Regions from separate parts of the Marinilactibacillus sp. Marseille-P9653 genome, predicted to be linked through region 2. Evidence: riboswitches for the same ligand, from Rfam matches in the RefSeq annotation. Region 2 holds a riboswitch; the other holds the start of a gene.
The links. Region 2 has a riboswitch for S-adenosylmethionine ahead of LG377_RS11315 (hypothetical protein). Riboswitches for the same ligand answer to the same signal wherever they lie in the genome.

Region 1 (16,550 bases), on a different contig from region 2:
CTTCATTATTTTTTATATAGGATTTCCGATGTTCTTTTACGACATCATTTCTGACCAGACTGCATCAAGGGGAATCTATTTTGAAGGACTAGCGTATTCATATCTTCTGCTTTTTCTTCCACTCATAGTGACAGCTATAGTGATATTTGGGCAATGGATCATGAAACAAGAGAGTTTTTCGAAACCGACTAAATATATTGCCCTTACAGGACCATCTCTGTTATTAGCAGGTTTAGGCATCATGGCATACTATCCATTTATGCTATTCTTTTATGGGTTTAATTAATACCATCTTAAAACAAAGAAAACAGCTTCACCCAGAACAAATGGGGTAGGCTGTTTTCTATTAGATTCGGTTTATTTCTGCCATTTGATATCTGACTCTTTTATTGGTCGGATCACTTTGCAGGGATTGCCTGCAGCGAGGGCATTTGGAGGGACATCATTGAGTACGACACTCCCCATTCCAATGATAGAATTTTCTCCTACCGTTATATTCTGAGCGATTTTTACATTTCCGCAAAGCCAAACTTTATCTCCAATAGTCACTGGCTTTGCATATACTCCGCCATCAGCGCGTTCAACTGGGGCTTCAGCATGATCTCCCGTGTAGATTCCAACTCTAGGGCCAATATAAACATTGAACCCAAATTCGCACCTAAAGTTTGATTCAATAAAGGCACTTTCTCCAATATGACCCATGAGTTGCTCTAGAATAGATCGATCATAAGTACTTTCGTCGTTGACTTGTTTATTGTAGAGACGACATAGTTTGATTGCGGATTTTCGAGCTTTGGATAGGTTACACTCAGTTGGACAGAAAAGATAAGGTGTGTATACTAAACACAACATACACAGGAGGAATCTATCATGTCTACTCGTCGTCCACGTCGAACTTATACAGAAGAATTTAAGAAACAAATTGTTGATTTACACAAAGCAGGAAAATCAAGAAAAGAAATCATAGAAGAATATGATCTTACAGGATCGGCTTTTGACAAATGGGTACGTCAACATAGTCAAACCGGTTCATTCAAAGAAAGAGATAACTTAACACCTGAACAGAAAGAATTGAAAGAATTAAGGAAAGCAAATACCCAGCTTAAGATGGAAAATGATATTTTAAAGCAAGCGGCGCTGATATTCGGGCGAAAGTCGAAGTAATCAAACGCAACAAACATAACTATTCTATATCAGCGATGTGCCGTGCCCTTAAGATCAGTAGAGGATCTTATTATTACGAAGTAATAAAGAAAGAAAGTGACGCAGAACTCGAACAAGCGATTATTGAAGAGTTTGCCAAAAGCAAAAACAATTATGGCACGCGTAAACTGAAGAAAAGATTGAAGAAGCGTGCGTTTATCGTATCTCGTCGGAGAATTGGACACATTATGAAAAAGTTTCATCTGGTGTCCAAGTATGATAGACCATCATACAAACCACAAAAGAGTGGAGTCAATCAAGCGAAGATTGAAAACGCATTGAACCGTGAGTTCAATCCGAAAGAGCCGATGAAAGCTATCGTCACGGACTTGACCTATGTCAAAGTTGCCAATAAGTGGTTCTATGTTTGTTTTATTTTAGACTTGTTTAACCGCGAGATCATCGGGTATTCTGCTGGTCCCAATAAGACAGCTGACTTAGTCCTGCAGGCTCTCGCTACAGTTAAGGGTGATTTACATACGGTCAACGTGTTCCATACTGACCGGGGAAAAGAATTCGACAACCATACTATTGATGAGTTACTGGATACCTTTGATATTGTGCGCTCGTTAAGTAGAAAAGGGAATCCTTACGACAATGCCGTAGCGGAGTCCACGTATAAATCATTTAAGTTTGAATTTGTCTACGACAACACATTCCATACACTCTATGAACTGCAGGTCCAACTTATGGACTACGTCCATTGGTGGAATCATTTTCGCCCACATGGATCATTGGACTACGAATCTCCTATCGATTATCGAAAAGATTGGGAACAGGAACAGTCTGAAATGGAAGTCTGCAAATCCGTTGTTCCCCAGCTGGTCGAAACTAGCCTCTCATTCAGTTAGAGAGGCAAAAGGAAAGTGAACTCAATCATCATTTACACCTTATAATTTTTGTTCAAAAAAGTGTTGACATACCACAGTATGGTTAGAGTGGGTTATCAATGTTTGAAATAACTCAGATAGTTCCTCACTAGTTATATCAGGCCATAGAGATTTCAGTAATGCGTGAGTGTCAGTTTTGTGGGTTAGTGTTACTTCTGTAATCACTGTAAGACTTCCTTTCTCAATTTTAAAATTATGAAATAGCTTTAGTAAAAAAAGTAAGTTACCATTAAGATTACTGCATAGTTAAAGAAAAACAAGATAATTTTATTTAAATTAGTAAGTTTGACAGGGCTTAGCATTAATGCCGGAGCAGTGAACAACATCCCAAAACTTAACCAGGTACTGTTTGTCCACAGAATGGCAATAGCCAATACATAAGCAATACTCATAAGTTGGATTTCAATGGAGCGTTTGACTGGCTTATTCCTCTCTGAAGTTTCAGCTAAAAATATAGGAATAAGTAAGGGTATAAAGAATCGTAGATGAACTAGAGAAATGAAGCCAGTATGGATATAAAAGCCTATTGTATTGAGTAGTAAAGCTTTTAATATTGTTGAAACTGATATAGAAAAAACATCGAGTTCATAGAGTCTGAAAAAATAAACTGTCTGAGTCAGTATTCCATAACATAGTAGTAAAAGAAAAGTAGCAACTGAATGAACAAATAGGAAATACGTTAAATTTAACAGTAGCAGACCCTCTAATATAAGGATGAGCGTCTTTTTAAGTGTTTTTTTCTTATTCAAGGATACCTTGAGGTTCATTTCAATGACTTGATTGATTAGAATAAAGGTAGTCAAGAGGAAGAAAGAAAGGATGTTAAGGTTAGAATAGGGTAAGGAAAGAATCGTCCCCATTAGTATGTAAAAAATAGGTAGTAAAATGTATGAAAATAATGGATTATTAATGGTCTCGGATATTCTAAGTTTCAATCTTATCATCCTTTAGTATAGTAGTGTTTAACTTTATCATATCACATTTATATAAGATTACCTGAAATAATTTTGAATTCAGAATGATTGTTCTTCCCTAATGTGGTAGAATAATATAGGTTTACAATGAATTCCCGATAGGACGACCACAGACCAGGTCGGAAGCCTTGTAACCGATAATACAGTAGGGGGAATACTACAATGGAAGAAAGAAAATTATTTACGTCAGAATCAGTTTCAGAAGGACATCCGGATAAAATTGCTGATCAAATTAGTGATGCTGTACTAGACGCAATTCTTGAAAAGGATCCAGATGCTCGTGTAGCCTGTGAGACTATGGTAACAACAGGTTTAGTCTTGATAGCTGGTGAAATCAGAACAAATACGTATGTCGATATGCAGAAAATTGCTAGAGATACTATCCGAGAGATTGGGTATACGCGTGCTAAATATGGTTTCGATGCGGATACATGTGCAGTACTTGTTTCAATTGATGATCAGTCACCAGATATTTCTATTGGAGTAGATGATTCTGCTGAGTCAAAAGCTTCAAATGAAAATGATGCACTTGATAAAATAGGAGCTGGAGACCAAGGGCTTATGTTTGGATTTGCTTCCAACGAAACGCCAGAGTTGATGCCTTTACCTATTTCTTTAAGTCATCGTCTAACGAGAAGGATTGCTCAAGTTAGAAAAGAAGAAATATTAGATTATCTAAGACCGGATGCTAAAGCTCAGGTCACAGTTGAATATGATGAGCATGATCAACCTAAGCGTATAGATGCAATCGTAGTTAGCACACAGCATTCTCCTGAGATAGACTATGAAACTTTGAAAAATGATGTGATTGAACATGTCATTAAAGAAGTAATCCCAGCAAAATGGTTAGATGAAGATACGAAATATTATATTAATCCTACTGGTAGATTTGTAGTTGGTGGACCTCAAGGGGATGCCGGATTAACAGGTAGAAAAATTATTGTTGATACCTACGGTGGATATGCAAGACACGGTGGAGGAGCGTTTTCTGGGAAAGATGCTACTAAAGTAGATCGATCAGCCAGCTATGCAGCTCGTTATATCGCTAAGAATCTTGTTGCTGCAGGTATTGCAGATAAAGTTGAAGTTCAACTAGCCTATGCTATAGGTGTAGCACAACCTGTTTCAATAGCAGTAGATACCTTTGGAACCGGAAAAGTGGTTGATTCGAAAATTATTGCAGCCATTCGTCAGACGTTTGACCTTAGACCGGCTGGCATTATTAAAATGCTTGACCTACAACGTCCAATATATAAGCAGACAGCTGCGTATGGTCATTTTGGCCGTACAGATATCGATCTGCCATGGGAAAATGTAGATAAAGTAAATAATCTTAAAACACTTTTACTATAAATCAATATGTTTATACTCTAAGACTAGAGCCTTGTTGTTCTAGTCTTTTTGTTATTTACATAAGTTGTTAACAACTAAAAATTAAAATAAGCTAAGCGAAAATCGATTCAGGAGGACATATGCAAATAGAACTGGTAAAAGGCGTTGATTTGAAAGTATTATCCACTCAAAAATTTAAAACAGTGTCCATTAGAATCAATTTCAAATCTTTAATAGATGCCAATGAAATTACGAAAAGAGCCTTATTAGCAAACTTATTAAGTACGAATAGTCAGCATTATCCAACACAAACAGATTATAGAACAGCACTTTCAGAACTTTATGGCGCTCAGTTTTCATCAGATGTTTCCAAGATAGGCAAGTATCATGTATTGACTTTAGATTTAGATATAGTAGATGAAACGTATTTAAATGAAAAAGGATTGTTCGAAAAAGCAACAGAATTTCTAAAAAACATTCTTTTTTATCCCAATGTACATGATGGTGCCTTTCATAAAGAAACGTTTAAAAGAGAACTTGAAAACTTAAAAGACGAATACGAAGCGGTTTACGAAGATAAACAAGAATATGCAGGGATAGAAACTAGCCGTCTTTATTTCGATACTTTGGAACAACAAATTCCTTCTTGGGGTAGGCCTGAAGATTTAACTGGATTACTTCCAAGTGATTTATACACTGTCTATCAGGATATGATTTTAAATGACAAAATTGATATTGTGGTATTAGGTAATCTTGAAGAAGAGAGAGTGAAAAAAGCTTTCATTGATTTCAATTTCGAAGCTCGAATGGTAAACAATGAATTGTTGTTTTATAGCATTAGTGAAGTTAAAAATCTAACTAGAAAAAAAGAAATTCAACCAATCACGCAAGCAAAACTTAATTTGGCTTATAAAACGACTATTTATTATCATCAAGACCTTTATTATGCTGGACAAGTATTTAATGGATTATTCGGTGGTTTTCCACATTCTAATTTATTCACAATTTTAAGAGAACAAGAGGGACTAGCTTATGACATTGCGAGCGGAATCGATAGCTTTAATGGAGTACTTTATGTTCAATCAGGAATTGAACCTTCGGAAGCTATAAAGGTTGAAAAATTAGTAGGAGAACAATTAAACTCTATTCAAGAAGGCGCCTTTTCCGAAGAGGTTATAGATCAGACTAAGGCGTTATTGAAGAATGCTCTAATTCAATCTGAAGACCATGCAGAAAGTCTTATGGAAAAGTATTACAGCTTTAATTTGATCGATAAACCGATGATAAGTCTTGGAGAATGGGCTGATAGAATAGATGCTGTTTCAAAACAAGATATTATAAATGTAGCGAAAACGGTAGAATTAAAAGCCGTATTCTTATTATCGGGAGAGTGAGTCTAAGTTGAAAAAATTTGAATATAAGAATTTAAGAGAAACCCTCTATAGAGAGAAACTGGATAATGGGTTAACGATAACCTTGTTACCGAAAAAAGACTACCATACTACGTTTGCTTTGTTTAGTACGGAGTTTGGGGCAATTGATCAACAATTTATTCCTAATGGAGAAAATAACTTTATACAATTTCCACCTGGTATTGCACATTTTCTTGAACATAAACTTTTTGAAACTGAATCAGGTGATGTATTTGATCAGTTTGCACACCATGGAGCTTCAGCGAACGCTTTTACAGGGTTAACTAAAACAGCGTATCTTTTCTCTAGCACAAGTTATATAAAAGAGAATATAGAAACCCTTTTAAATTTTGTGCAAGAACCTTATTTCACAGATGAGTCTGTTGAAAGAGAAAAAGAAATCATTGGTCAAGAAATTCAAATGTATGAAGATCAGCCAGAGTGGACGGTCGCTTTAGGGCTACTTGAAAATTTGTATCCCAATCATCCAGTCAGTAACGACATTGCGGGGACATTGAACAGTATTCAAAAGATTACAGCGGACGATTTATATCTTAATCATCGTACGTTTTATCACCCAAGCAACATGCAATTATTTGTGGCGGGGAATATGGATGAAAAAGAGATTATAGAATGGATCAAAAAAAATCAGTTAGATAAAAATTTTGAGAGTGAGAAAGAGATTAAAAGACAATTCCCAGTTGTGCAACAACAAGAAATCATTCCTTATAGATCAGTCGAAGCGGATGTAGTTAAAGCCAAAGTACTGATTGGTATAAAAGGTGACAACGATGAGCTTGAAGGTGTCGAAGCTCTAAAGTATTCAATCAAGATGGAGTTTTTATTGAAATTGCTTTTCGGAGAGACTTCCACGACCTATTTAAAGTTATACAATGAACGTCTAATTGACGATAGTTTTAATTATGAACATACAGTTGAGAGGCAAATTGATTATCTTAGTATTGGAGGAGATGCGAATGACCCTCACGAGTTAACGATGATCCTTAAGACACTCTTATTAACGGCATCTGAGAGTCCAGATTTAAATGAAGCGCATTTCGATTTAGTAAAAAAAAGAAGTATTGGACAAGAATTACAATCACTGAATTCTTTGGAGTATATTGCTCAACAATTCGTTGACCTTCCAGAGTTGGAAGCATCCGTTTTTGATATTGTACCGCTTATGGAACAAATTAAATTAAAGGACGTTAAACAATTAGCTACAAGCTTTTTGCAAGAAAATAATATGTCTGTATTTCATGTTCTTAAAAGAACTTAGAGATTGAATTTGGGCTTTAAAATCAATAAATTTTAATCATTAGTAAATCTTTAATAGGATCCAGTACAGATGCAATAATCACCCTATACTCATAGTTTTTCGTGTGGTATACTTTTAGAAATGGGGTCATAACCCTTGTTTTATTTAGAATATAAACGATTATATAATGAGTGTAATAAAAAATAGTTATAAAGATAGACTGATCCCTGTAGGCATAGAAAATAGGCCCAAAGAATATAAAGTACTAGAATGATTGTTTTCTATAGAAGTATCAAATACAGGTTATAAGAATGACATTAGGGTAGGTGACAAGATTGAATGAAGTAGGCGAAAAGCTTAAAGAAGCTAGAAAAGCCAAAGGATACACATTAGATGACTTGCAACAAATGACTAAGATCCAAAAAAGATATTTGATCGCTGTTGAGGAAGGGAAATTAGATGTCTTACCAGGTAATTTCTATGCTAGAGCCTTTATTAAGCAATACGCGGATACTGTCGGCTTAGATGGAGAACAACTGTTAAAGGATCATTCTGATATTCCAGCACCTAAAAGTGAAGAAATTACTGAGCAAGTTAGAACAACACAAACTAGAACAAAGCCTAAAGAAAATGGTATGATGAGTACCATTCAAGATAGTTTACCAACAATTTTAATTATATTATTAGTTCTAGGTATTGCATTGGCTTTTTATATAGCCGTTAGTAGCAATTCTGGAGATAATGATTCATCTGTGAATCAAGACGAAAGTGCACAAAATAATGTAAATGTCGAAAGCAATGAAAATGCGGAGAATGCTCAACCAGAGGTTCCAGCTGACACTGATGACGAGGATACTGAAGAAGAACCAGAACCAGAACCAGAACCAGAAAATCCATTCACTATTGCGCAAGAGTCTAGTACTGGTGGTACGACCACTTATACTGTATCGGGTCCCCTACCGGATGATAAAAGTTTGACTTTGAATGCTGAAGGTGGAGAATCTTGGGTAAGTATCACTGTAGATGGTACAACAGCTGAACAAGCGCTTCTGTCTGGTGGGGAATCTATCTCTACAGATTTAACGGAAGAGGTAGAGACTGTAGCTATTGTAATTGGAAATGCTGCTGTTACAACTGTCCAATTAAGTGGACAATCTGTAGAGTATGCACCGGAATCGGCGAATGCTGTTAAACAAGATCTGATTTTTAACTTCGAGCAATAATAATAGAATGTTTTTTCAGATAAAGACCGAGTTAATTCCATTAACCCCGGTCTTTCATTTGAATGTCTAGGAGGAAATTATGAATTTACCGAATAAATTAACGATGCTTAGAATCTTTATGATTCCAATATTTATTGTGCTAGTCGTTATGCCTATAGATTTAGGAACAGTAGAAATTTTGAATTCTTCTATTGAAGTTAAGCTATTGATTGCGACGATTGTTTTCGCTGTTGCCAGTTTTACTGATTGGTTGGACGGTTACCTTGCAAGAAAAATGAACATTGTATCAAACTTTGGAAAATTTGCAGATCCACTGGCAGATAAAATGCTGGTTATGACGGCATTGATTTTACTGGTTCAGTTAAATTTGGCTCCTGCATGGGTTGTAGCGGTTATCGTATGTAGAGAACTGGCTGTTACAGGATTGAGACTATTATTAGTTGAACAAGGTGGAACCGTATTGGCTGCTTCTTGGCCAGGTAAAGTGAAAACTAATACGCAGATGCTTGCCATTATTTTCCTCTTGTTGAATAATTTTCCTTTCAATTGGACAGGCATCCCTGTTGCGACGATTCTATTATATATTTGTCTAATTTTCACTTTATATTCTGGATTTGACTATTTTTATAATGCGAGACATTTTTTCAAAGGGACATTCAGTAGTTGATCGACTTTTGAGTAAGGCGTGTGTGATCTTAAGGGATTACGTACGCCTTTTTTCTAATCTTTGAGGCGGTATTCTAAAATTTAATATGATAAAATCAAATTATGCTATCTGAAAAAAACAGATTAAGATTAATTGAACAGTATTTATATGTAGGAGGATTAGTATGAAAGCTGAAATTATTACAGTCGGAACAGAATTACTTATGGGGCAGGTTATCAATTCAAACGCTGCCTATCTATCGAAAGAATTATCTTCTCTTGGTATTGAAATTTATCATCAGGTAACTGTTGGAGACAATGCTGAGAGACTAACCGAAGCGATTAAAGTAGCTGAATCTAGAGTAGATACAATCATACTGACAGGAGGACTTGGACCTACTGAAGATGACATAACGAAGTCAGCGGTATCAAATCATCTAGGCTTAAATATGACCATACATGAAGAAACTGAAGAAAAGATTATTGAACGCCACAAATATAGCGATTTTAAAATGCCAGAAAACAATCGACTTCAGGCGCTTATACTAGAAGGTTCAGAGCCCTTACTAAACGACGATGGACTAGCAGTAGGCGTATTCTTGGAAAAAGATAATCGAGCTTATGTTATGCTTCCTGGACCACCAAGTGAACTGAAACCTATGGTCGAAAACTATCTTAAAAAAAGACTGATTGAACTGGAACAAGAAAATCAAAAACTGGTCTCTAGAATGATCAGATTGTTTGGTCTGACAGAAGCTCAAGTAGCAGAGCAATTAGATAGTATCATTAAGGAACAATCCAATCCTACTATTGCTATTTATGCTTCTAACGGAGAATCAAAAGTTAGAATAACTGCTAAAGGAAAGACTGAAGATGAGTGCGAAAAGATGATCACAGAAATAGAAAAAGAAATAAAAGCTAAAGTTGGTGATTACATCTACGGATATGGTGATCATACCCTTTCTTACGTTGTTCAATCGCTTTTATTTGAACAAAGTAAAAAGATTACTGCTGCTGAAAGTTTGACCGGAGGGGCCTTTTTAAGTTGTATTGCGAGTGAACAAGGGGCTAGTTCAGTACTTGACGGGGGAATCGTTGTTTACAGTTCTGAAAAGAAACATCAGGTTCTTAGCGTCTCCAATGAAACGATTGACACATATGGTATGGTGAGTGCTGAGTGTGCAGTAGAGATGGCTGAGAAAGCTCTAGAAAAATTCGATGCAGATATTGCAGTATCTCTAACCGGCGTAGCAGGTCCTCATCCTTTAGAAGGTAAAGAAGCCGGAATTGTCTGGATAGGAATTGCACATAAAGGACAAACAACTTTTGCAAAACACTTTCACTTCAAAAGAGACCGAGACAACAACAGAAATCTTGCGGTATTGAACGCTTTAAATCTTGTTCGTCAATCATTATTGGGTCTTACAATACAAGAAAAAGTATTTTACATGAATTCTAAAGACGAAAGAGCATAAGACGAAAAGTATACTTATTGCGAATAAATGTTCGATTTAAGCTTGCTTTTTGTTCAGAAAAACAGTAAAATAATAGAGTAGTAGAGAATGCACGTTTGCCATAAATAGAGTAAATCCCCAAGATGATTGATCTATAAAAAAGCATTAAATGTGTAGGTTAAATAGTAGTGGTAAGCATAAAAGTATATCAAAATTAAGTCCTGAATCAATAGGAGGAGAATATATTAATGACAGATGATCGTAGAAAAGCACTAGATGCAGCACTAAGCAAGATTGAGAAAAATTTCGGTAAAGGGTCTATTATGAAAATGGGCGAAAAAATCGATACTCAAGTTAAAACCGTACCAAGTGGTTCTCTTGCGTTAGATGTTGCATTAGGTATAGGCGGATACCCTCGTGGACGTATTATCGAAGTATACGGACCAGAGAGTTCTGGTAAAACAACAGTTGCTTTACATGCAATTGCTTCTATACAAGCTAATGGTGGTATTGCGGCATTTATAGATGCTGAGCATGCACTAGATCCTAAATATGCACGTGCCTTGGGTGTAGATATAGATGAGTTATTACTTTCTCAGCCAGATACAGGTGAACAAGCATTAGAGATTGCAGATGCACTTGTTTCAAGTGGTGCAGTGGACATGGTTGTTATTGACTCTGTAGCAGCATTAGTGCCTCGAGCAGAAATTGATGGAGAAATGGGTGCTTCTCACGTTGGTCTTCAAGCACGTTTGATGTCACAAGCTCTCCGTAAACTATCGGGATCAATTAATAAAACCAAAACAATTGCGCTGTTTATCAATCAGATTCGTGAAAAAGTCGGTGTTATGTTTGGTAGCCCTGAAACGACTCCTGGTGGACGTGCGTTGAAGTTCTACGCGACAGTCAGATTAGAAGTACGTCGTAGTGAAGCTATCAAGTCTGGTAAAGATATGACAGGTAACAAAACTAAAATTAAAGTAGTTAAAAACAAGGTTGCACCGCCATTCAAAGTAGCTTTAGTAGATATTATGTACGGTGAAGGTATTTCTCAAGTTGGAGAACTAGTAGATATGGGCTCTGACGCTGAGATTATTGATAAAGCTGGTGCGTGGTACTCATACGGTGAAGAAAGAATTGGACAGGGTCGTGAGAACTCAAAACAATACCTTACAGATCACCCTGAAATGCGCCTCGAAATTGAAAAACGAGTTCGTGTTGCTTACGATATTGGTAGTGAAGAAGATATCGAGTTTGTTAACAAGTTAAGCGGAGACGCTGGTGTCATTAAACTTGAAGAAAGTCCCGATGTTATCGGATCAGAAGAAACAGGGAATGAAAGTGAAACAGAATCTGACTCTGAAACGTTAGATGTTTAATCCTTTCTAAAATGAAGTAAAGCACCACACAAATTCTTTATTTGTGTGGTGCTTTTCGGTTATATTTTGATTATATCGTGCTGAAAAAAGAAAATTAAGGCTGATTGAAGTGAGTAATAATGAAGTTCTTTTAAACAATATTTCAACAAAAAGGTTTAAAATCCTTCTCTTTCTACAAACTGTATTGACACATAGACATAAGACCTTTAAAATTAGATTGTCTGTTACACAATTATGTTAATCATAAACACATTATTATAACTGACGTACGTTCTCAGTAATTGAAAACGGTCGTTGCTTAACATAAATAGTACCTGACTTTTTTATACATGAATTAAATGCAAACTAAATAATGATACGGAGGTGACCAAATGACTACTCTTTTATACTCAGTAGCCTTCGCTATCGTTACTTTAATCATCGGATTTTTCGTAGGAGCTAATTTCAATAGAAAAAGCTTTGAAAAAAGACTTGCTGATTCAAGAAAAACAGCCGAGAACATAGTAGAAGATGCTAACAAAGAAGCTGAAACCTTGAAGAAAGAAGCGTTGTTAGAGGCCAAAGAGGAAATCCATTCTTATCGAACAGAAGTAGAATGGGAGTTAAAAGAAAGACGCTCTGAAGTAGCACGTCAAGAAAATCGTTTGGACCAGAGAGAAGACAATCTTGAACGAAAAGCTAATACGATTGATAAGAGAGAAAGTTCTTTACAAAGTAGAGAAGATCGTTTGACAAGTAGACAAAAAGCGATTGAAGACTTGGAGCAAGTAGCTGAGGATTTAATTACAGAACAGCAAGAGAAATTACTGGCTGTTGCTGCTTTATCTCAAGAAGAAGCGAAATCAATCGTTTTATCTCAAACAGAAAAAGAATTATCTCGTGAATTAGCAATCATGGTCAAACAATATGAAGACAAAGCGAAATCAGAAGCTGACCGTAGAGCCAAAAACTTAATTACTCAAGCCATACAACGCTCTGCAGCAGACAAAGTTACCGAAACAACTGTCAGCGTAGTAAACTTACCGAATGATGATATGAAAGGTCGTATCATAGGACGAGAAGGACGTAATATACGTACGCTTGAGAGCTTGACAGGTATGGATCTAATAATCGATGATACACCAGAAGCAGTCGTATTAAGTGGATTTGATCCTATACGTCGTGAGACAGCTAAAATGGCACTTGAAAAACTGATTTCAGATGGACGAATCCATCCAGGACGAATCGAGGAAGCAGTAGAAAAATCTCGAAAAGAAATGGATGAACGTATCCGAGAAATTGGTGAAGAAGCTATTTTTGATTTAGGTATTCACTCAATACATCCTGATTTCATTAAAATAATCGGGCGCTTACACTTTAGAACAAGCTATGGTCAAAATGTTTTGAATCACTCAATCGAAGTGGCCAAAATTGCTGGTGTAATGGCAGCAGAACTTGGAGAAGATATTCAGCTAGCTAAGAGAGCTGGATTATTGCACGATATTGGTAAAGCATTGGATAGCGAAGTAGAAGGATCTCACGTTGAGATCGGTGCTCAAATAGCGATGAAATATCAAGAAAGCGAAACGGTCATCAATGCAATTGCTTCCCATCATGGAGATGTTGAAGCAAGCTCGATCATTGCTGTGCTTGTAGAAGCGGCAGATTCAATTTCTGCAGCAAGACCAGGCGCTAGAAGCGAATCTCTTGAAAACTATCTACAGAGACTTGAAAATCTTGAAAGAATTTCTAATGGATTTGAAGGTGTCAAAGAAAGTTATGCAATACAAGCTGGTAGAGAAATTCGCATTATTGTTAGACCGGATCAGCTAGACGATAGCATGTCCGCTAAATTAGCACGGAGTGTTCGGAAACAAATCGAGGAAGATATGGATTATCCGGGACATATTAAAGTAACGGTCATTCGCGAGACTAGAGCTGTTGAATACGCAAAATAATTAAATGAACAATGTCATCCAAGAAGAACAGCTTTCGCTGTTCTTCTTTTTTTGATATGGATGTATAGTGTAAAGAATGAATAAGTTTAAGATTGAATAATTGCAGATGTCGAAGCGTACGTAAGGGAAAGTATCTTTGTCAATTCACTTTGATTTTATCCTATCAATACTGGTAAAATAATAGTTACTGAATGGAGAAGAGGAAGTTAAATGAAAATACTATTTATTGGGGATGTAGTCGGCTCTATGGGACGAGAAATGGTCCAGGAGTATCTACCCAAGCTAAAAGCAAAATACAAGCCACAGGCAACGATTTTAAATGGAGAAAATGCAGCCGGTGGCAGAGGCATTACAGAAAAGATCTACAAGGAGTTTCTTCAATGTGGTGTTGATGCTGTAACAATGGGAAACCATACTTGGGACAAAAGAGAGATCGTCGATTTTATAGATGACTCCAAGAAACTGATTCGTCCAGCAAACTATCCAAATCTTTCCAGAATCCCAGGAAAAGGGATTGCTTATATTAAAATCAATCAACAAGAATTAGCAGTAATCAACCTACATGGTAGAGTGTTTATGGCAGATCTTGAAGATCCTTTCAGAGTAGGAATGGAACTGGTAGAAGAAGCCAGAAAAAGAACGCCTCATATCTTTATTGATTTTCATGCTGAAGTAACAAGCGAAAAAGAGGCAATGGGCTGGTATATGGATGGTAAAGTATCAGCGATTGTAGGGACACACACGCATGTCCAGACCAATGACCATAGAATCTTACCTGGAGGAACAGGATACATGTCTGATGCTGGGATGACAGGCTTTTATGATGGTGTACTTGGAATGAAAAAAGAAGCCATTATTGAAAAGTTCCTTACACAGTTACCAGCTCGATTTGAAGTGCCAGAAACTGGTCGAAAGAAATTAAATGGATGTTTTATAGAATTAAACGATACAACAGGGAAAGCCAAATCCATTATACCTATTCGTATTGATGAAGATACACCGTTTTTTGATTAAGCAGGTATAGATGAAACGAATCCTTTATTTTAGATATAGAGAGGTGAGGTAAATGCCTCAAAAGACAAAACACACACCCATGATGGAACAATATTTAAAGATCAAGGAACAGTATCCTGACGCTTACTTGTTTTACAGACTTGGCGATTTTTATGAACTGTTTTTCGATGATGCCGTAGAAGTAGCACAAATGTTGGAATTGACGTTGACTAGTAGAAATAAAAACGCAGAAGAACAAATTCCAATGTGTGGTGTACCCCATCATTCTGCGCAGAGGTATATTGATGCATTAATAGAAAAAGGGTATAAAGTAGCCATCTGCGAGCAAGTTGAAGATGCTAAGTTGGCAAAGGGAATGGTAAAGCGAGAAGTCGTACAAGTGATCACTCCTGGAACAGTGATGAACGCATCATCTGTTCAAGCTAAAGAAAATAATTACATTGCAGCAGTATTGAAAGTGGATGAGCATTATACACTGGCTTATACGGATTTAACCACCGGAGAATTAAAAGCAACAAAATTACATTCTCAAGAGGAAATCAAAACAGAATTGCAGTCTCTGAAAATCAAGGAAGTTTTATTTGAAAGAAATCAGGATCCGGTTCTCGTCGAAAGATTAGAGACGGAACTGGATATTCTTGTGTCCTTAATATCGATAGAAACCATCGAGGTAACGGCACTAGAAGAATTGAAAAAAGAGTGCGCAGACAAGCAGATTCATAAGGTAATTGACCTTCTGCTGACTTATCTGATCAAAACTCAAATGCGTAGTCTGGATCATCTGCAACCGGCGCAGCAATATGAAACGTCTCATTATATGATTTATGGTCAAGAAGCCCGCCGCAATCTAGAGTTATCGACTTCTTTAAGAGATGGATCAAAGAAAGGTACGTTACTCTGGTTACTCGATGAAACCAAAACAGCTATGGGTGGGAGAAAGCTGAGACAATGGCTCGAAAAACCACTGATATCTAAAAAAGCGATAGAAAATCGGTTAAATATTGTAAGTGTTTTAATCAATCATTTCTTTGAAAGAACAGATTTAACAGATACGCTGACGAGTATTTACGACCTTGAACGACTAGCTGGAAGAGTTGCCTTTGGAACAGTAAACGCACGTGATCTAATTCAATTAAAAAACTCTTTGAATCAAATTCCGAAATTGATTCAGATTATAGAAGGAATGAACGCAAATCATGAATGGGATGAGTTGCTTAAGCAACTTGATCCTGTAGAAGAAATTGCGGAATTGATTGAAACAGCAGTTGAGGAAGAGCCTCCTTTATCTATCACAGATGGTGAAATCATTAAAATGGGCTATCAGGATCAGCTTAACGAATATAAAGATGCTATGATCAATGGCAAGAAGTGGATCGCGAATATGGAAGCAGAAGAGCGATCACTGACTGGCATCAAGAATTTGAAAATCGGCTTCAATAAAGTTTTTGGTTATTATATCGAAGTGACTCGATCCAATATTGATAAAATTGATGAGCAGAGGTATCAAAGAAAGCAGACTTTAACGAACGCGGAACGTTATAGCACTCCGGACTTAAAAGAAAAAGAAGCGTTAATTTTAGAAGCAGAAGAAAAATCCAAAGCGCTTGAATATGAGTTGTTTATCGAAATTCGTGAACAAGTAAAAAAACAAATTAAACGATTACAAAAACTGGCTAGTATTGTTGCTGAAATTGATTGTTTTCAGTCGTTTGCTTGTATCAGTGAAACGTATGATTATGTTCGCCCTGAATTCAACACAACGTCTCAAGATATTTTAATCAAAGAAGGGCGCCATCCAGTTGTAGAAAAAGTAATGAAAGAACAAGTCT
Region 2 (16,550 bases):
AAAACTATACTATACAGATTTGAGTTAGAGAAGGAGCGGCTTGAACATGATGCCTACAAGAGATAACGGGTACACCAATATAGTGATGCTAGTGGCAACGGTCGTAGGTGCGATTAGTGGAACAATCATTGGGCTGTTTTTTGGTCGAATGTTACTTGGTACATTTATCGGCGGAGGACTAGGATATGCAGTTGGAACATTGATTTATTTCTTGAAAGTAAAAGAAGATATCAACAAGCATAAATAGAACAGGTTTAAAGTAAAAGTATCATAATAGAACTCGAAGACTTCACAACATGTATGTGAAAGCTTCGGGTTCTTTCTGATTTTATAGACGAAACAAACAGTACGATTCTGTTCACATTTCAAACAAAAAGCGGTTACGTAACAGTAAGCTTTTTTGATAGAATAGAGAAAAGATAAAATCGTACTATTTTTTTCAGCTTTTACTATAGGGGGAGAAAGTGTGGAGAAACTTAAAAATGAGTTAAATATCGCAATTAGGGGAATCGTGTTTATATTTATACCAGTAACGGCATTGATCTATGTGCTTTACGGACTTGTATTTAAAACGGAACTTAATATCTTTACCTTTGAATTGGCTGCATCTCTATTTTTATTTTCAAACTGGATGACTGATAAATACAAACAAAATAAAATTGAAATACAGCTGGAAAATCTAAGAGAACTGGAAGACGTCATTCAAGAAGGAAAGTGGGAGCTTTTGGATAGGCGCCAAGACCAGCTCTTGATTAGACCGAGCTTTGATTATCCATTCAGTCTTGTCATACCGGACCAAATCACGATTCACTATACATATAAAAGAGCCACCATCGAAGGACCTAATCACTACATCAGCTTATTAAGCGAGCATTTTAAAGGCGATCAAACAGTCTGGTCCAGAAAGTGGTCAAGGTTCAAAATCCTAGCCTCAGGATTTGTCTTATTTTTACCCTTGTTTCTAGATTCAGGCATCCTCTGGGAAAGCAAGGTCCTTTATCACAATGTCTTCGCAACGACTCACGAACCAGTCGAAGGTGTCGATGAACGTACACAGGGTAATTTGGTAGAGAATATCAAAAATTCGGGCATCGGCGTAGAGAGTGAAGCCTACATCTTTTACGTAGAAAATGACAATTAGATCGTTAGAACAGATAAAGACTTCCAGAACAAGGAATACCTGACAGAAGTAGGTACCTATTTTGATAACAGGGACTTGAACATTGTTGGGGACTGGTTGTATTACGTAGATGGTAGATCCATCAAAAGAATTCAGTTTGATGGAACAGACAAAGAAACGATTTTCGATATAGATTATCCATATAACATGCAGATCCAAGGGAACTGGATTTACTTCATCAGTATAAATGCTCATTCAAATATCTACCGAATGAATCTGGATGGAAAAAATCTTGAACGGTACTTGGATGTGTTCGCAACAGAATTCACCTTGTACGATGATCATATGCTGTTCAGTCATGGAGCAGATGAATATGACTACCGCCAGACAGTTGAAAAAATAGACTTGAATGATCAATCTCGAACCGTTTTATTTCACGGAAACAACTCTGGTTTAATCGAGTGGGATGGTTACTATTATTATACAAACGATAATTCAAAACTGATTCGAAGAAAAATTTCGGAGCCAGCAGAACCAGAAGTGGTTACGAAGGCATTGATTTCAAGCTTTACCATCACTGATAGTGGAATCTACTACGGACTTGACCGAACTTATCAATCAGGAATGTACAGAATCGACTTAGATGGACAAAACGAAGAAAAACTCAATGTGAAATCTAACTTGATTGATGGACTGAATAAAGTCGAAGACTCCGTGATCTTTCGAATCAACAACATGAACCGACCATCAGAAAACTAGACCCAAAAACAGGAGAGATCACAGATATAGAAGCTTAAAACTTTGGGAGAATAGTGAAAGGAGCATCAAAAGATGAAAAAAACAAAAAGCCAATACTGGAATTGGATCGATATTGCACTAAGAAGTACGCTTTTTTTAATCTTACCTGGATTCTTAATGATCTACGTATTTTACCAAGTGTTATTCAATGTAGAGCTAAACCTGTATTGGCTAACTTTATTCCTTACATGGACTAGTGTCGTCAAGTTGATGATTGAGAAATACGAACACCAATCATTAAATGAACCCTTGCCAACCTTTGAGGGAATCGAAAGACTATTGACCACTGAAAACTGGGAAATCCTAGATAGAACGACAAACAGTATGGTCATCAGGCCTACATTCGACTTCCCATTCAACCTTCTGTTAAACGACAAAGTAACCGTCAATTACGCAGACGGTCGTGTAATCGTTGAAGGTCCACTTCAGTACTTAAATGTCTTTCTCCAAGAAATACGTGGAGACAAGAAGATAGAGAAAAAGAAAAACTGGACAGTTTCAGGTATCATTCTACCGGTCTTTGCGATTTCTTTGCCAATTTTATTAGATGGAGGCTTGTGGCGAGAAATGAGAATCTTCTATCATAATGCATTTGCTAGTGCAGAAGTTCAAATAGAAATACCAGAAGAAGGATTCTTAGGGAATTCCGCTGAAAACATCTTAAGCAACGGTTTCGGAGCAGAAAACGAGGAATTCGTCTTTTATATTGAAAACAATGAAATCATTAAAGCCAACAAAAACTTTGAAGAAAGAGAAGTTTTACTAGATTCCCAAGGGGCTACCCGAATGAATCTGAACGTCGTAGGCGATTACTTGTATTTTACAAACTATGATGAATTGATCCGGGTGCCAATTGATGGTGGAGAAACGGAAACGATTTATGACATGGAAGTTTTGACAGAAGTCCAGATCAAAGATGACTGGATCTACTTTACCAGTTACGAAGACAACAGTAACCTTTATAGAATGGATCTGAACGGTGGGCAAATCAAAAGACTTTTAAATGAATACGTCAGTAAATTCAGTGTATATGAAGATAAAATCCTGGTCAGTTATGAAAAAGATCATGCGCTTCGAACAGATAAGCTCAGTTTAGATGGTAGCGATCAAACACGACTGCTAAACGAAGATACCTTCAAGCTGTTGGAGTGGGAAGGCTATTACTACTACCTAGATCCCGGCAGCATACTTTACCGCAAAAAAGTAGATGGTTCAGGTAAAGCAGAACAGATCCTCTACGAAAACGTTCGAAACTACACCATCACAGATCAAGGAATCTTTTATTCCATCTACCAGTCAGACCTAACCAATACCGAAAACGGCGTCTACCTGACCGATCACGAAGGAAAAGAAAGCGAAAAACTCTTCACCGCAACCAACATCACAAACTTCGCCACAACAGAAAACGGCGTCCTATTACAATCCAGTGGCTCCTCAGGAAGACCGAGAGTGTATGAGTATTCAACTGGGGAAGTTCGATTTATGGAATAGCCCATTCAAATACTAATCAACTATTAAAAAGTAAACAGTATAAAGAATGGCTCAATCTTAATAAATTTCAAAAGGACGTGAGTCACATCAATAAACGTTTAGAAAGTGATGAATTATACGTTTTAAATTTAATTGCAGATATTATAGGTGAGAACTACAAAGGGCAGATGAGGTTTGATACACTTCTTGGTGACTCAGGAAAAAGTGGAAGACGTGTTAAGCTTCCAGTAGATGCTTTTTTTCCAGCAGCTAACCTTATAGTTGAATATAGAGAAAAACAGCACTCACAACCGGTTGGAATTATGGACAAACGAATGACAATAAGCGGTGTTTCAAGAGGAGAACAAAGAAGGCTTTACGATTTACGCAAAGAGCAATGGGCTTTGGATAATAAAGTTGACCTTCTTGTTATATCATACTTTGATTTAGCACATAAAAAACTTGGGAAATTAAAAAGAGATTCAGATCATGATAGGGTAGTCTTGAAGAATTTCCTGGATTTCATCTAAAAAAAACAAGCCTATGATTAGAAAATTTAATGAGAAACGAGTAAAAGTATATGAATACGTTACTGGAGAAATTTGGGCGTTAGACTAAATATCTAAATCATTAAATAAACCAATATTGTATAGAACTGTATATTCTCAAGAAAGAATGTGGCGAGATGAAAATAAAACCCAGAAAACCTAGTATAAAGAGATCGATCAAAGCCAAGACAACTGGTAAAGCGAAGAGAGCTATTAAAAAATCAATTAACCCTACTTATGGTAAAAAAGGTGCTGGATGGGTAAAAGATCCCAAAAGAGCAGCAAAAAATAAAATCTATCATGCGACGACTTTTGATACTAGAAAAGTACTTGCTCCTAAGAAGCATTCAAATAAAAAAGCTATAAAAAAACCAATTCAATCATATAAAAAAACAACAACTAAACTAAAAGGTAAAAGTAATCACGATACGTTACTTTTCTGGATCTTGGTGACCTTAGCTTTTGTAGGATTTTTTAGTGGTAGTTTAAGTGGTTTTGTATTTGCGATCGTTATGGGATATCTGGCTAATAAAGTATTTAAACGTAAAGCGATAGAAGAAGAGTATACTAGTATAGCTAAGATGGATAATGTCCCTATAGATTCTTCGTTTAATATCAATGATCGCTCTGAAGAAATAGGATACTATTGTGGAAAACATTACACAGAGTATGTGGATCAGATCAAACAATTGAAAAGAGAAAAGAAAAACCAAGAAGCCATAAACTTGTTAAACGAATTGGTACTAGTTGTAGAATCCGAATCGGCAATCAACCAAGCAGGGATACCACCCTTTTATTATGAGCAATTGGCTATACTTTATAGAAAAGAAAAGCAATCAGATAAAGAAGTTAAAATATTGGAAAGATACATCGAAGTCACAAGTCAGTATGGAGACCCGAGCAAGAAGTTAGTAGAAAGATTGAATAAATTAGTAGTTAATAATACTTAATTTATATTAAAAACGATTACGGTTGCCAAAACTAATAAAATAAACATATAGAAAAGGCTATTTGAACAGTAATGGTTCTTTAAATAGCCTTTTAAATTTAAATTTGTAGAAAACTTGTTCCCAAAACTTCTTTTATAAATGAGTATGAATAGTTTATAATAGAATATACAAGTATTCATAATATTCACGTAATTGAAGGAGGAAAATAAAATGGCTAACCAGAATCCGAAAACGATTTATCAATCTTTATGGAATAGTGCAGATATACTACGTTCTAAAATGGATGCAAGCGAATATAAAAACTATACATTAGGCTTAATTTTCTATAAGTACTTATCAGATAGCATGCTTCACCATGCGGCGGAATTGTTAGAAGAAGAAGTGACAGACCTTAAAGAGGCACAAGAAGTATACACAAATGCATTTAACGATCCAGAAATTAAAGAAGACTTAATCGATGAATTGAAATTTGATTTTTCTTATGTATTAGAACCTAATTTAACCTTTACAGCATTAATGGAGTCTATCTATAAAGGTAAATTTCAGTTAGAAGATTTAGCTCAAGGATTTCGAAATATTGAACAAAGTAGTGAGTTGTTTGAGAATTTATTTGAAGATGTAGATTTATACTCTAAAAGACTAGGTGAGACGGTACAGAAACAGAATCAAACGATTGCGGCTGTTATGAAAGAATTGGCTACACTAGACATGGCTTACCAAGGAGACGTCTTAGGAGATGCTTATGAATACCTTATCGGTCAATTCGCTTCAGACTCTGGTAAAAAGGCAGGAGAATTCTATACACCGCAACCTGTTTCTAGTTTGATGACACAAATTGTTCTTCATGGGAAAAAGATCAAAAAGGTTTCTCAGTGTATGACCCTACTATGGGATCAGGCTCGCTGTTATTAAACGTAAAAAAATATACAAATGAACCCGGGACGGTTAATTATTTTGGTCAAGAACTAAATACATCTACTTATAACCTAGCGCGAATGAATATGTTCTTGCATGGGGTAGATATAGCCAATCAACATCTGAGAAATGCAGATACCTTGGATGCGGATTGGCCAGATGAAGAACCGACAAACTTTGATGCAGTTCTAATGAATCCGCCGTATAGTGCTAAATGGTCAGCGGATAAAGGATTTCTAGATGAACCACGCTTTTCAATGTATGGCGTTCTAGCACCAAAATCGAAAGCAGATTTTGCTTTTCTATTACACGGATATTATCATTTAAAAGATTCTGGCGTAATGGCGATCGTCTTACCTCATGGGGTTCTGTTTAGAGGGGCAGCTGAAGGGAAAATCCGTAAGATGTTGCTTGAAAATGGTGCGATTGATACAGTGATTGGTCTACCAGCAAATATTTTCTTTAATACAAGTATTCCGACAACTGTTATTATCTTGAAGAAAAATCGTGAGAATAAAGATGTGCTATTTATTGATGCAGCTAATGGGTTTACTAAAGCTAAAAACCAAAATAAACTAGAAGACCATCACATTGGTAAGATACTAAACAGCTACATGGAGAGAAAAAACGTTGAAAAATATTCGTACGTCGCAACGTATGAAGAAATTATAGAAAATGACTTCAACCTTAATATTCCAAGATATGTAGATACTTTCGAAGAAGAAGAGCCGATTTCATTAGCTGAAGTAGCAAAAGATATGAAAGAAACTCAACAAGCGATCGCAGAATCAAATGCTGCTTTAGCACAAATGGTGAAAGAACTATCTGGATCAACAGAGGAAGCACAACAAGAACTAGACCAGTTTATTGAATTACTAGGATTTAGTAATATACAAGGTGGTGAGGAAAGTGAGTAGTAAAATACCTGAAATTCGTTTTAATGGATTCACTGTAGATTGGGAACAGCGTAAGTTGGGTGAATTAGGATCTGTTGCAATGAATAAGCGCATATTTAAAGAACAAACATTTAATACAGGAGATATACCTTTTTATAAAATAGGAACCTTTGGTGGCAAACCAGATGCTTATATATCTCGAAAAATATTTGAAGACTATAAACAAAAATATCCTTATCCGAAAAAGGGAGATATTTTAATTTCTGCATCAGGCAGTATTGGAAGAACTGTGGAGTATAGAGGAAAAGATGAGTATTTTCAAGACTCTAATATAGTATGGTTAAAACATGATGAAAGACTTGTGAATTCGTTTTTAAAGCAATTTTATAAAATTGTAAAATGGCAAGGCTTAGAAGGCAGTACCATAAAAAGACTCTATAACAAAAATATTTTGAATACATCTATATTTATTCCTTCTGCCGAAGAACAAGATAGAATTGGTGCTTTCTTTAATCAACTAGACGACGCTATCGCTCTTCATCAGCGTGAGCTAGAAAATTTTAAAAAAAGTAAAAAAGCTTTCTTACAAAAAATGTTTCCAAAAAATGGTGAGACTGTTCCAGAAATTCGTTTTGATGGATTTGCTGATGATTGGGAACAGCGTAGATTAGGGGACTATGCCATTTATCGTCGTGGTTCATTTCCTCAACCTTACGGAAATAAAGAGTGGTATGATGGAGATGGAGCGATGCCGTTTGTTCAAGTCGTAGATGTAACTAAACATTTAACGTTAGTTGATGACACTAAACAAAAAATAAGCAAACTCGCACAACTTAAGAGCGTATTTGTCCCCAAAGGAAAAGTTGTAGTAACTCTTCAAGGTAGTATAGGTCGTGTTGCTATCACGCAATATGATACTTTTGTTGATAGAACATTACTTATTTTTGAAGATTATAAAAATTCAACAGATGCACACTTTTGGGCTTATGTAATTCAGAAAAAATTTGAGATTGAAAAGCAAAAAGCACCGGGAGGGACTATAAAGACCATTACAAAAGAATCTTTATCATCATTTGAGGTTTCACTACCAGAATATCAAGAACAAAAGAGAATTGGTTTATTCTTCAAACAATTAGATGATACTATCACTATGCATCAGAGACAACTAGAAAACCTGAAACAAACTAAAAAAGCATTCCTACAAAAAATGTTTGTATAACTATTTCTTGAAAGAAAAGAGGTGAAATAATGGCTAAATTTACAGCTGAACAAGTACTAGAAAATGATTTAATCCAGAAACTGATTACGGGTAAATCGCAATGGACGTATCGAGAAGATTTACGCACTGAGGCAGACTTGTGGGCGAATTTTCGGAATAAGCTGGAAGTGAACAATAAAGATACCTTAAATGATGTCCCGCTTACTGAACAAGAATTTCGTCAGATTCAAAATCAACTCAATTTCCCAAGTTTCTATGCAGCGGCTAAGTGGTTAGCGGGAGAAAATGGTGTTGCAAAGGTTCAAGTTCAAAGAGAAGATGCTGCTTTGGGAACGATTCGACTGAATGTCATTAAACGGCAAGATATTGCTGGAGGTATGTCTTCTTATGAGGTAATCAATCAATTCAAGTCAGATAAGCGCACAGTAGAAGATTTGAATCGCCGCTTTGATGTGACGCTTTTGATTAATGGTTTACCGATGATTCATATTGAATTAAAAAATCGTGCCCATCCTTATATGGATGCTTTTCGCCAAATCAAAAAGTATTTAAAAGAAAGCAAGTTTACCGGTATTTATTCAACGTTACAAATGTTTGTAATGACAAATGGAACAGATACGCGCTATATTGCAGCGGCACCAGATACGAAACTCAATGAACAGTTTTTAACGAAATGGGTGGATCATGAGAATCAGCCAGTTAATAACTACTTAGAGTTTACGGAAGCCGTTTTATCCATCCCTATGGCCCATAAAATGGTGACGCAATACACCGTTATTGATGATGATAAAAGAGCCCTTATTTTGCTGCGACCGTATCAGATTCACGCGATTGAATCAGTTAAAGAGGCTTCTAGAAACCAGCAATCTGGATATGTCTGGCACACGACAGGATCTGGTAAGACCTTGACGTCGTATAAAGTAGCTAGAAATTTACTTCAAATTCCTTCCATACAAAAAACGATCTTTATTGTTGACCGTGTGGATTTAGATCAACAAACAACGGCTTCTTTTACCTCATATGCTGAAAATGATGTCATTGATATTGACGAAACAGATAATGTTTCAGACTTGATTAAAAAGCTGTTGTCAGAAGATCAAAAGGTGATCATCACAACGATTCAAAAACTAAACTTTGTGATGAAACGGTTTGCTCATCAAGAAGGGTCGAAAAAATACATACAATTGACCCAATCAAAAATCGCTTTTGTAGTAGATGAGTGTCACCGTGCTGTAAGTGCAGCGAAGAAAAAAGAAATAGAAGAATTCTTTGTACAGTCTTTATGGTACGGGTTCACTGGAACACCAATCTTTAAAGAAAATGCTAAGAAAGTTGTGGGTAATTTACCGAGCACCACAGCGCAACTTTATGGAGACCGCCTGCACGAATATACGGTCAAAGAAGCGATTAATGACCATGCAGTGCTGGGATTCCAAGTTGAATACAAGTCTACATTCTCTGAAGAAGAGTTAGATAAAGCAGTCGTCGCTTTATCAGGGAAAGATCAATCAGTGATAGACGACATGGGCTCAGAAGACAAAGAAGCTTGGTTACCTAAGTCCGTTTATGAAGAAGAAAACCATATGCTAGAAGTTGTTGATTCTATTATAAATAAATCTCGAAAAAAATTAGGGTTTCAAAAAGGATCTGGACAAACCTATAATGCCATTTTAACGACACCTTCTATAGCCCAAGCTCAGCGTTATTATGATTTATTTAAAAGTGTAAAAGCCGGGGACACGACCGTTAAAGTAGATGAAGAAACCAAGCGTGTACTTCCGGACTTTCCGAAGGTTGCCATTACTTATTCAATTAGTGAAAATGAAGAAGCTTCGATTACGAATCAAGATAAAATGAAAGAAGCACTAAGAGAGTATAATAACGAATTCGGTAGCAATTACACAATCGAAACAATGCGAGCCTATAATCGAAATGTTAATGACCGATTGGCTAGAAAAAAAGAAAAATATTTAGCACGTGCGGAGCAATTAGACTTAGTCATTGTAGTGGATCGATTGCTGACAGGATTTGATGCACCTTCATTATCTACTTTATTTATTGACCGAGCACCTATGAAACCACATGATTTGATTCAAGCATTTTCTCGAACCAATCGTTTATTTGACAAATCAAAAAAATATGGTCAAATCGTTACTTTCCAAGTGCCACAGACTTTTGAACAAAGAGTAAAGGAAGCATTGATACTATATTCAAATGGTGGAGAAAGTGACGTGCTAGCACCAAGTTGGGAAGAAGCGAAAGAAGCCTTTATTGAAGCAGTCTTAGAATTAAAAGAATTTGTCGCTACTCCCTCTGACGTAGATGGACTAAATCGTGCCCAACTTAAACAGTTTGTTAAAGCTTTCCAAAAGCTTGATCGAAACTTTGCTGCTGTACAAGTTTATAGCGACTATGAAGTAGAACAACTAGGGACTATTTTTCCAATAATGAATCAAGAAATTGAAGAATTTAATGGAAAGTATGTAAATGCACTAGAGGAATTAAAAGTAGACCGAGAAGATGATGAGCCTATCGAAATTGATATTGCTTACGAATTAGAGTCGGTTAAAACAGAAGAAATCAATTACGAATACATTCTAATGTTGATTCAAGCCTTTGTACCAAGTGGCAACGATGAATATGAATTACTTGCCAAAGAAGACGCAAAAGCAACCGCTGAAGTAGAACGGTATATCAATGATTTAGCAAAGAACAATACAAAACTAGCTGACATTATGAAAGAGCTATGGGGAAGTATTCGACAAGATCCAGAGAAGTATCGTGATCAAAATATCTCTAATGTACTTGAAGATCGTATACTAGACGAGCAACAAGAAGTCATTCAAAACTTCTCCAACAAGTGGCAAGTCCCTCAGCCAGAATTAACCTATGTAGTGGCGAATTATAGTCCGAAAAAAGACAAGCAAAATGGCGAAAGCGAACTAAAAGAATCTTCTGATTATTATGCTTATAAAGATAAATCAGAAAAACCAGTATCTAAACTTAAATACTGGAAATCCGTACGATCTGATTTTGAAGAAGTTATGAAGAGTGAAATTTTACCGTTGCAGAGACGTTAGACATTAAGTAGTTCATCGAAGATATGATAATTTAGGCGATCACATCAGAATAAAAATGTTTAATGATCGAGTGAAAATTTATAGCCCAGGTGCTTTACCGGCTTCAGTAAACCTAGAAAATATCAAAGAAGAACGTTATTCTAGAAATCCCAAGCTTGCTGCAGCCTTAACCCAATATAAGTGGGTTAGGGAATCGAATGAAGGAGTGGGACGTATCTTTTAAGAGATGCAAGAATACTTTCTGGAAGAACCAAAGTATGAAGAACCTAATGGTACTGCTGTACAGTTGACATTAAACAATAATATAATAGCTCGTAGAGATAGAGAAACTGGACGTGTAAGTGATCTCGTTACTCCTGAATCTTTCAAAACTTAGGCGAGCTAGAAGAAATCGTTGTGTACCATCTTTATAATAGCAGACCTCTAACGCCCAGTTAGGCTGCCAAATTGATTAACAAAAGCGCTGTACCGACGCATAGAATTTTAAGTAACTTAGTGCGTAGTGGTATAATAGAAGTGCATCAATCGCATTCGAATGACCCTAATAAATACTATACGTTAGTTGGGTTTCAGTAAATCTGGAGCACTATCGACTACCTATTAGTCTATAGGTGCTGGGTGGAAAAAGACAAAGAAGATGACGCTAGTGATTGCTCACTAGTATCATCTTCTTTATTGAGTTATAACAATAATAGAAAATCTCTTATTTATACTGATACATAAAGCGTTCCATATAATAGATCAGTGTTTGACTGTAAAAGCCAGGGTAGTACAAGTCACTAGCGTGTTCTCCGTAGGGTGTGCGGATGATCGCGATTTCTGAGTTGTTGTTTTCCAAATAAGCATTTCTAAAGTTCTCTGATACTTGTGGGTCAACAATTGTGTCGTGTTGCCCTTGATAAACTAATGCAGGTGGGCTATCTTCCGTTACGAGCAAGTCAGGATCAACGAGCGCATCTTCTCCTGTGATCTCCTGATATCCAGCTAGTCCGTTTGCAGGGTAAATAGGGATGATCCCATTAACCGTCAGTCGCTCATCTAACAGATCCGTGTACTGGCCACTAGCTAGTCCTAGGGCGACAGCGTTAGCTAAATGTCCACCAGCTGAACCGCCTGAAACAAATACAGAATCGATATTCGCTCCGTACTCTTCATGATGATCCGCCAAGAAAGTCGTAAAGATACCTAGATGGCGAACCATATCATCGATTGAAAAATCACCAGAAACTTCGTCGGGAACAGTAGAAAACTCGACAAATTGGTCTTGATCATTCAAACCATACTGGACATCGAATACCACGTAACCCTGTGCAGCGAAATGCTTATTCACTTGGGCATAGTTTTCGGATCCGTTGCTGCCCGTGTTCCAACCACCACCGTGAATCCGTATCAAAGTAGATCCTTCTCCTGGAAGTTGAGTAGCATCTGTTGTAGGTGTATAGACATCAAAGCGTAATTCTAGTCCATCATCGACCCCTTCTGTTCCTTCGTAAAATAGAACATTTTCAGTCACACTATATTCTGTTGAGGATGTGCCAAAGAAGTAGTCAGGAATCGAGATTGGGCTGCTCATAAATAAGGGATCATCTTCACCAATCGTTTTCCATTGCTCGCCAAAGGCTTCAGAGTAAGATTCTTCCGCTTCGTGTAATACGGACTGAATCGTCGTCAACGGCAAGCTTAAAAAGGCGAATAAAGACAAGCCGAAAAAGGATAAAAGCATCCTGGCATTGAACGTATATTGATACTTAAAACTTTCAACAATAAACCTGTCAGACTAAGAAAGATGAAGCCATAAAACAAGCTATACTGAGATAGGACAACTTGTAGTAAGCCTACATCTCTGTTTGTCACCATAATGAATGCTAAAAAAGTACCGACTAGTAGGCATAGTGCAATGATTACAGCTAGAATCCATTTTAAAACTCTCTTTGTTTTCTTTTTGGACTGATTATTCAGGGAGTAGGCCCTGTGAACAGGACGAACAGAATAGAGTTGCGGTTTACTCGTGATGATCATTCCTAAAATCATCATCAGAAAAAGCATCCCAATCGACACCAAACTTCTAGACGATTCATTAGTAGGAGATATTGAAGCAACTGTATTTAAAAGCATTACAGCAACAAATCCGATACTGGATAATAGTAGGTAGATAATATCCAAAGGTTTGTAACGACTTCCAATCGTACTAGCAATGACATTGCTAATCAGCGTCGCAATTAATAGAATCCCATAACCATTCGCCAGAATAGAGTTCATAGGAATGATCAGATAAATAATACTAAGTAAAAACGAGACAATGTTCAAAATAAAGACTGACTTAAAAAAAGGTTTCATATACTCACTCCATGTTTTAGTGACGACTATATCATTGCCACCAATAAGATTTTCCACTCCTTCTATTGTATGCAATAAAAAGGTCAGTTGCAAAGTATACGTGAGTAAAATATAGTAGTGAAAATGAATCAGTTAGGAGAAAACAGATGAGTTCCTATCAATTTATCGCCAGTAACAAGCCGCTACCAGAAGTAAAGAATCCTTATGAAGAATATTTATCCATTAACGATATGATCAAGCGGAAGATGAAAGTGGACAAGAGCCTGTTGAAAGGAAAGGCTGTTGATAGAAATGAGAAAGTTGTTTTATATTATCCTACAGAAGAATCTTTCGACGAACTAGTTTTGTATAGAGATCAATCACCTAGTGATTATGCTGAAGAATATTCTAATAAGCTTTTCTTAACAGGTATTGAATGGAAATATACAGAAAAAAGAGCAGCACAGTTACTAGACTATTTGAAGGAACAACTTAAGCACAATGACGAGTTAGAAGTTTGGGATATTTGGTTAAATGTGCGCGATGAGGCTGAAATAAAAACCGTTAAAGCAAGTCGGTTATCCATAGCGGATCTAGCTTTCTTACACTGGGATAAAGCTTATGACAAACCGCAGTGTTTGCTTATCAAGAGATAACGCGCATATAAGATCAAATAAGAAGCAGGTGCGCACATTTGCGTACCTGCTTCTTAACGTTTTACTCTGTTAAATGTTTTTTATCATCTAGTTCTTTTATCAGTTCAAGAGCACTTTCTACTTTAGGTAGCACCTCTTCAAACCAGACTAATCTCTTTCTTCGCTGAAAAACACCGACTGCGTGTGGCCGAGGGTCGAGTTTCTCCCAATAGGCTTGCTTTTCAAGCAGTTCTTTCTTGTGGTCCTCAAAATAGTGTCTGACTTTCTTTAACGTTACTTCCATTACCTTAACATCTCCTTTTATTTTGCAATAAAAAAAAGCGTCACTTAATTAATGAGAAGTGTGCGCCTGAATACGGGTCTTATTTTCCAAGTGTACACTTGTTGGATTTAGCACCGTGCCTTAAGGTCGGTTGCTGAAGCTTCATCGGGCCAATTCCCTCCACTTGCTCTTAATAAGCGATGCTATTCTATTGTAGGAAAAGTATAGCACAAAAACTCAAGAGTCACTACTTCGTTATAAATCTGTATCTGTTTAATTGTTGAATTTTATTCTAAATTGACAAATATTTATGATATGCTAGTAAAAGGTGCTTTTCTACTGGTGGTTATTTATTGAAAAGGAGGGATAAGATGATTCAAAGAGGTACGGACTTCATTCTTGAAAGAGGTAACCCATTTAAATGGGTGAAATTTTCAATTTTAACGCATACTGTATTTGCTATTGTTAAGATACTGACTAGTGTTGTCAGCTTCTCTGTCTTTCTTTTTATCCATTCTTTTTATAACATTATGATCGTTAGAGCTAAATTTTTAGTTTTCAATACCCATAAAGACGAAAGTCAGCAGTCTTTAGATGCAGAGAAAGTGTATCAAATTATCGGCTATTCTATTATTGCAATCAGCTTCATTTTTACCATTTATTGTGTGCGGCTGTTTCATCCGAATTACAATATGATTGTTTATCCCAAATTTGTAGGGATTTTAGTTGCACTGTTTACAGTATTCGAGTTGATTATCTCCTTTTCCGGAATCGTGACCGCTAGAATGGAGCGCGACATACTGGCAGAGGCACTAAAGTTCATTAATATGACTTCATCACTGATTTCCATACATTTGACCCAACTGACATTAGTATCGTTTACGAATGCTGATTACCGCATATCCCTCTATATAGGCATTTCAGGATATATCATTGGGCTAGTTATTTTAGGAATGGGAATATTTATGATCAAAAGAGGACGATAGTTTAATCTGGTATATATTTTTTATCAAAGAGTCGCTATAGATTAATCTATAGTAGGCTCTTTTTTGTTAACAATGTAACTTAAATGTAGTTTTATGCAGCTCGCCTAAATTCGATTGAAATAGACTCTCGGGCTAGGTAGACTGAAATTATAGAAAAGAGGGAAGTTGTTATGAAGCTGAAGTTAGTCGAAGATAAAAGCTTGAAAGAAACACTCGTGAATATTACATATGGCGTCTTTGATAAACGCGTCCAGAAAATTATAGATGTCATAGAAGAAAGTGATTTGCAACTAAAAGGTGTGATGGATGATCACGAATATGTAGTAGAGAGTAACGATATTTATTACTTGGAGACAGTGGAGAATAAAACATTTCTTTATACTGAATCAAAGGTGCTTGAAAACAAAGAAAAGCTATACCAGTTAGAAAAACGACTACAAGAAACATCGTTTGTACGCATCAGTAAAAGTGTTTTACTGAATATGGATCATCTAGAAAGTGTTCGTCCATTGCCTAATTACCGCTTAGAAGCACACCTGAAAAATCATGAAAAGCTAGTGATCAATCGCCATTATATCAAAGATGTTAAGGCATATCTGAATCTATAAAAGGAGAGAGTGTAATGAGCAAACAATTTTTATCTTATTATTTGAATACAATGACATTTGTTTTTAGCGTGATTGTTCTTTCGGTGACTCTACTGAGCGTGATGAATGTACTTGAAGTGGGAGATATGACTATTTTCATTCTCACAACAGCTATTTTTACGCTAGGACTTTCTTTAATTTCTTACGGGATATCGCATTTTAACTTTAAATCTAGTTTTGCTTTCCACGTAGCTAACTGCGCTACGCAATTTGGTGGCTTACTTTTAATCGGTAGATTATTGGGATACATGCCTACACTGGAAGTTGTGCTATTCAATATCGTGATTTTCTCTAGTGTGTATGCCTTAAGTATTCGAAAAAAGAAATTTGAACTGGAGCAATTGGCAGCTGCGATAAATGAACGGTTAGGAGAATGAAAAGAATATTACGAATTTAACTTTTATCAGCGAAAAATAGAGAATAAGTAAAAAGTCTCCTGTTATTAAAGTTGAGGAGACTTTTTATTATAATTATTGAATTAAATCACTGTTGCACCAAGCGTATTTTCAAAATGTCTAAGTGCCCATTCGTGACCAGGTTGATCAAAGCTTGCGACTGCATCTTGATGTACGACGATCGAAAAGCCTTTATTATAAGCATCTACTGCAGTGTGCAGAACACAAATATCTGTACAGACACCAACTAAGTGAACTTCTGTGATATTGCGTTCTCTTAGCTTTGTTTCTA

Region 1: it holds a riboswitch for S-adenosylmethionine, as region 2 does, so the genes downstream of both, metK (methionine adenosyltransferase) here and LG377_RS11315 (hypothetical protein) in region 2, are expected to answer to the same signal.

What each region holds. Positions count from the first base shown of each region.
Region 1 covers NZ_CAKAKH010000001.1:1,933,885-1,950,434, reverse strand. Annotated here, with positions in the region: gene LG377_RS09495 (hypothetical protein) at 358-702, opposite strand; one part of gene LG377_RS09490 (IS3 family transposase) at 871-1,156, shown strand; one part of gene LG377_RS09490 (IS3 family transposase) at 1,156-2,054, shown strand; SMK box riboswitch at 3,145-3,232, shown strand; gene metK (methionine adenosyltransferase) at 3,230-4,420, shown strand; gene yfmF (EF-P 5-aminopentanol modification-associated protein YfmF) at 4,540-5,793, shown strand; gene yfmH (EF-P 5-aminopentanol modification-associated protein YfmH) at 5,801-7,090, shown strand; gene LG377_RS09470 (helix-turn-helix domain-containing protein) at 7,405-8,292, shown strand; gene pgsA (CDP-diacylglycerol--glycerol-3-phosphate 3-phosphatidyltransferase) at 8,372-8,959, shown strand; gene LG377_RS09460 (competence/damage-inducible protein A) at 9,123-10,412, shown strand; gene recA (recombinase RecA) at 10,640-11,770, shown strand; gene rny (ribonuclease Y) at 12,142-13,707, shown strand; gene LG377_RS09445 (TIGR00282 family metallophosphoesterase) at 13,918-14,721, shown strand; gene mutS (DNA mismatch repair protein MutS) at 14,774-16,550, shown strand, end outside.
Region 2 covers NZ_CAKAKH010000002.1:174,543-191,092, reverse strand. Annotated here, with positions in the region: gene LG377_RS11385 (hypothetical protein) at 47-247, shown strand; gene LG377_RS11380 (hypothetical protein) at 467-1,141, shown strand; gene LG377_RS11375 (DUF5050 domain-containing protein) at 1,142-1,879, shown strand; gene LG377_RS11370 (DUF5050 domain-containing protein) at 1,952-3,409, shown strand; gene LG377_RS11365 (hypothetical protein) at 3,487-3,918, shown strand; gene LG377_RS11360 (hypothetical protein) at 4,074-4,886, shown strand; partial or broken gene LG377_RS11355 (type I restriction-modification system subunit M) at 5,097-6,718, shown strand; gene LG377_RS11350 (restriction endonuclease subunit S) at 6,711-7,916, shown strand; gene LG377_RS11345 (type I restriction endonuclease subunit R) at 7,946-10,996, shown strand; gene LG377_RS11340 (ATP-binding protein) at 11,052-11,219, shown strand; gene LG377_RS11335 (hypothetical protein) at 11,223-11,372, shown strand; gene LG377_RS11330 (alpha/beta hydrolase) at 11,700-12,668, opposite strand; gene LG377_RS11325 (hypothetical protein) at 12,677-13,333, opposite strand; gene LG377_RS11320 (hypothetical protein) at 13,480-13,968, shown strand; gene LG377_RS11315 (hypothetical protein) at 14,030-14,251, opposite strand; SAM riboswitch class I at 14,328-14,430, opposite strand; gene LG377_RS11310 (hypothetical protein) at 14,602-15,216, shown strand; gene LG377_RS11305 (LytTR family DNA-binding domain-containing protein) at 15,387-15,824, shown strand; gene LG377_RS11300 (hypothetical protein) at 15,839-16,240, shown strand; gene LG377_RS11295 (cysteine hydrolase family protein) at 16,342-16,550, opposite strand, start outside.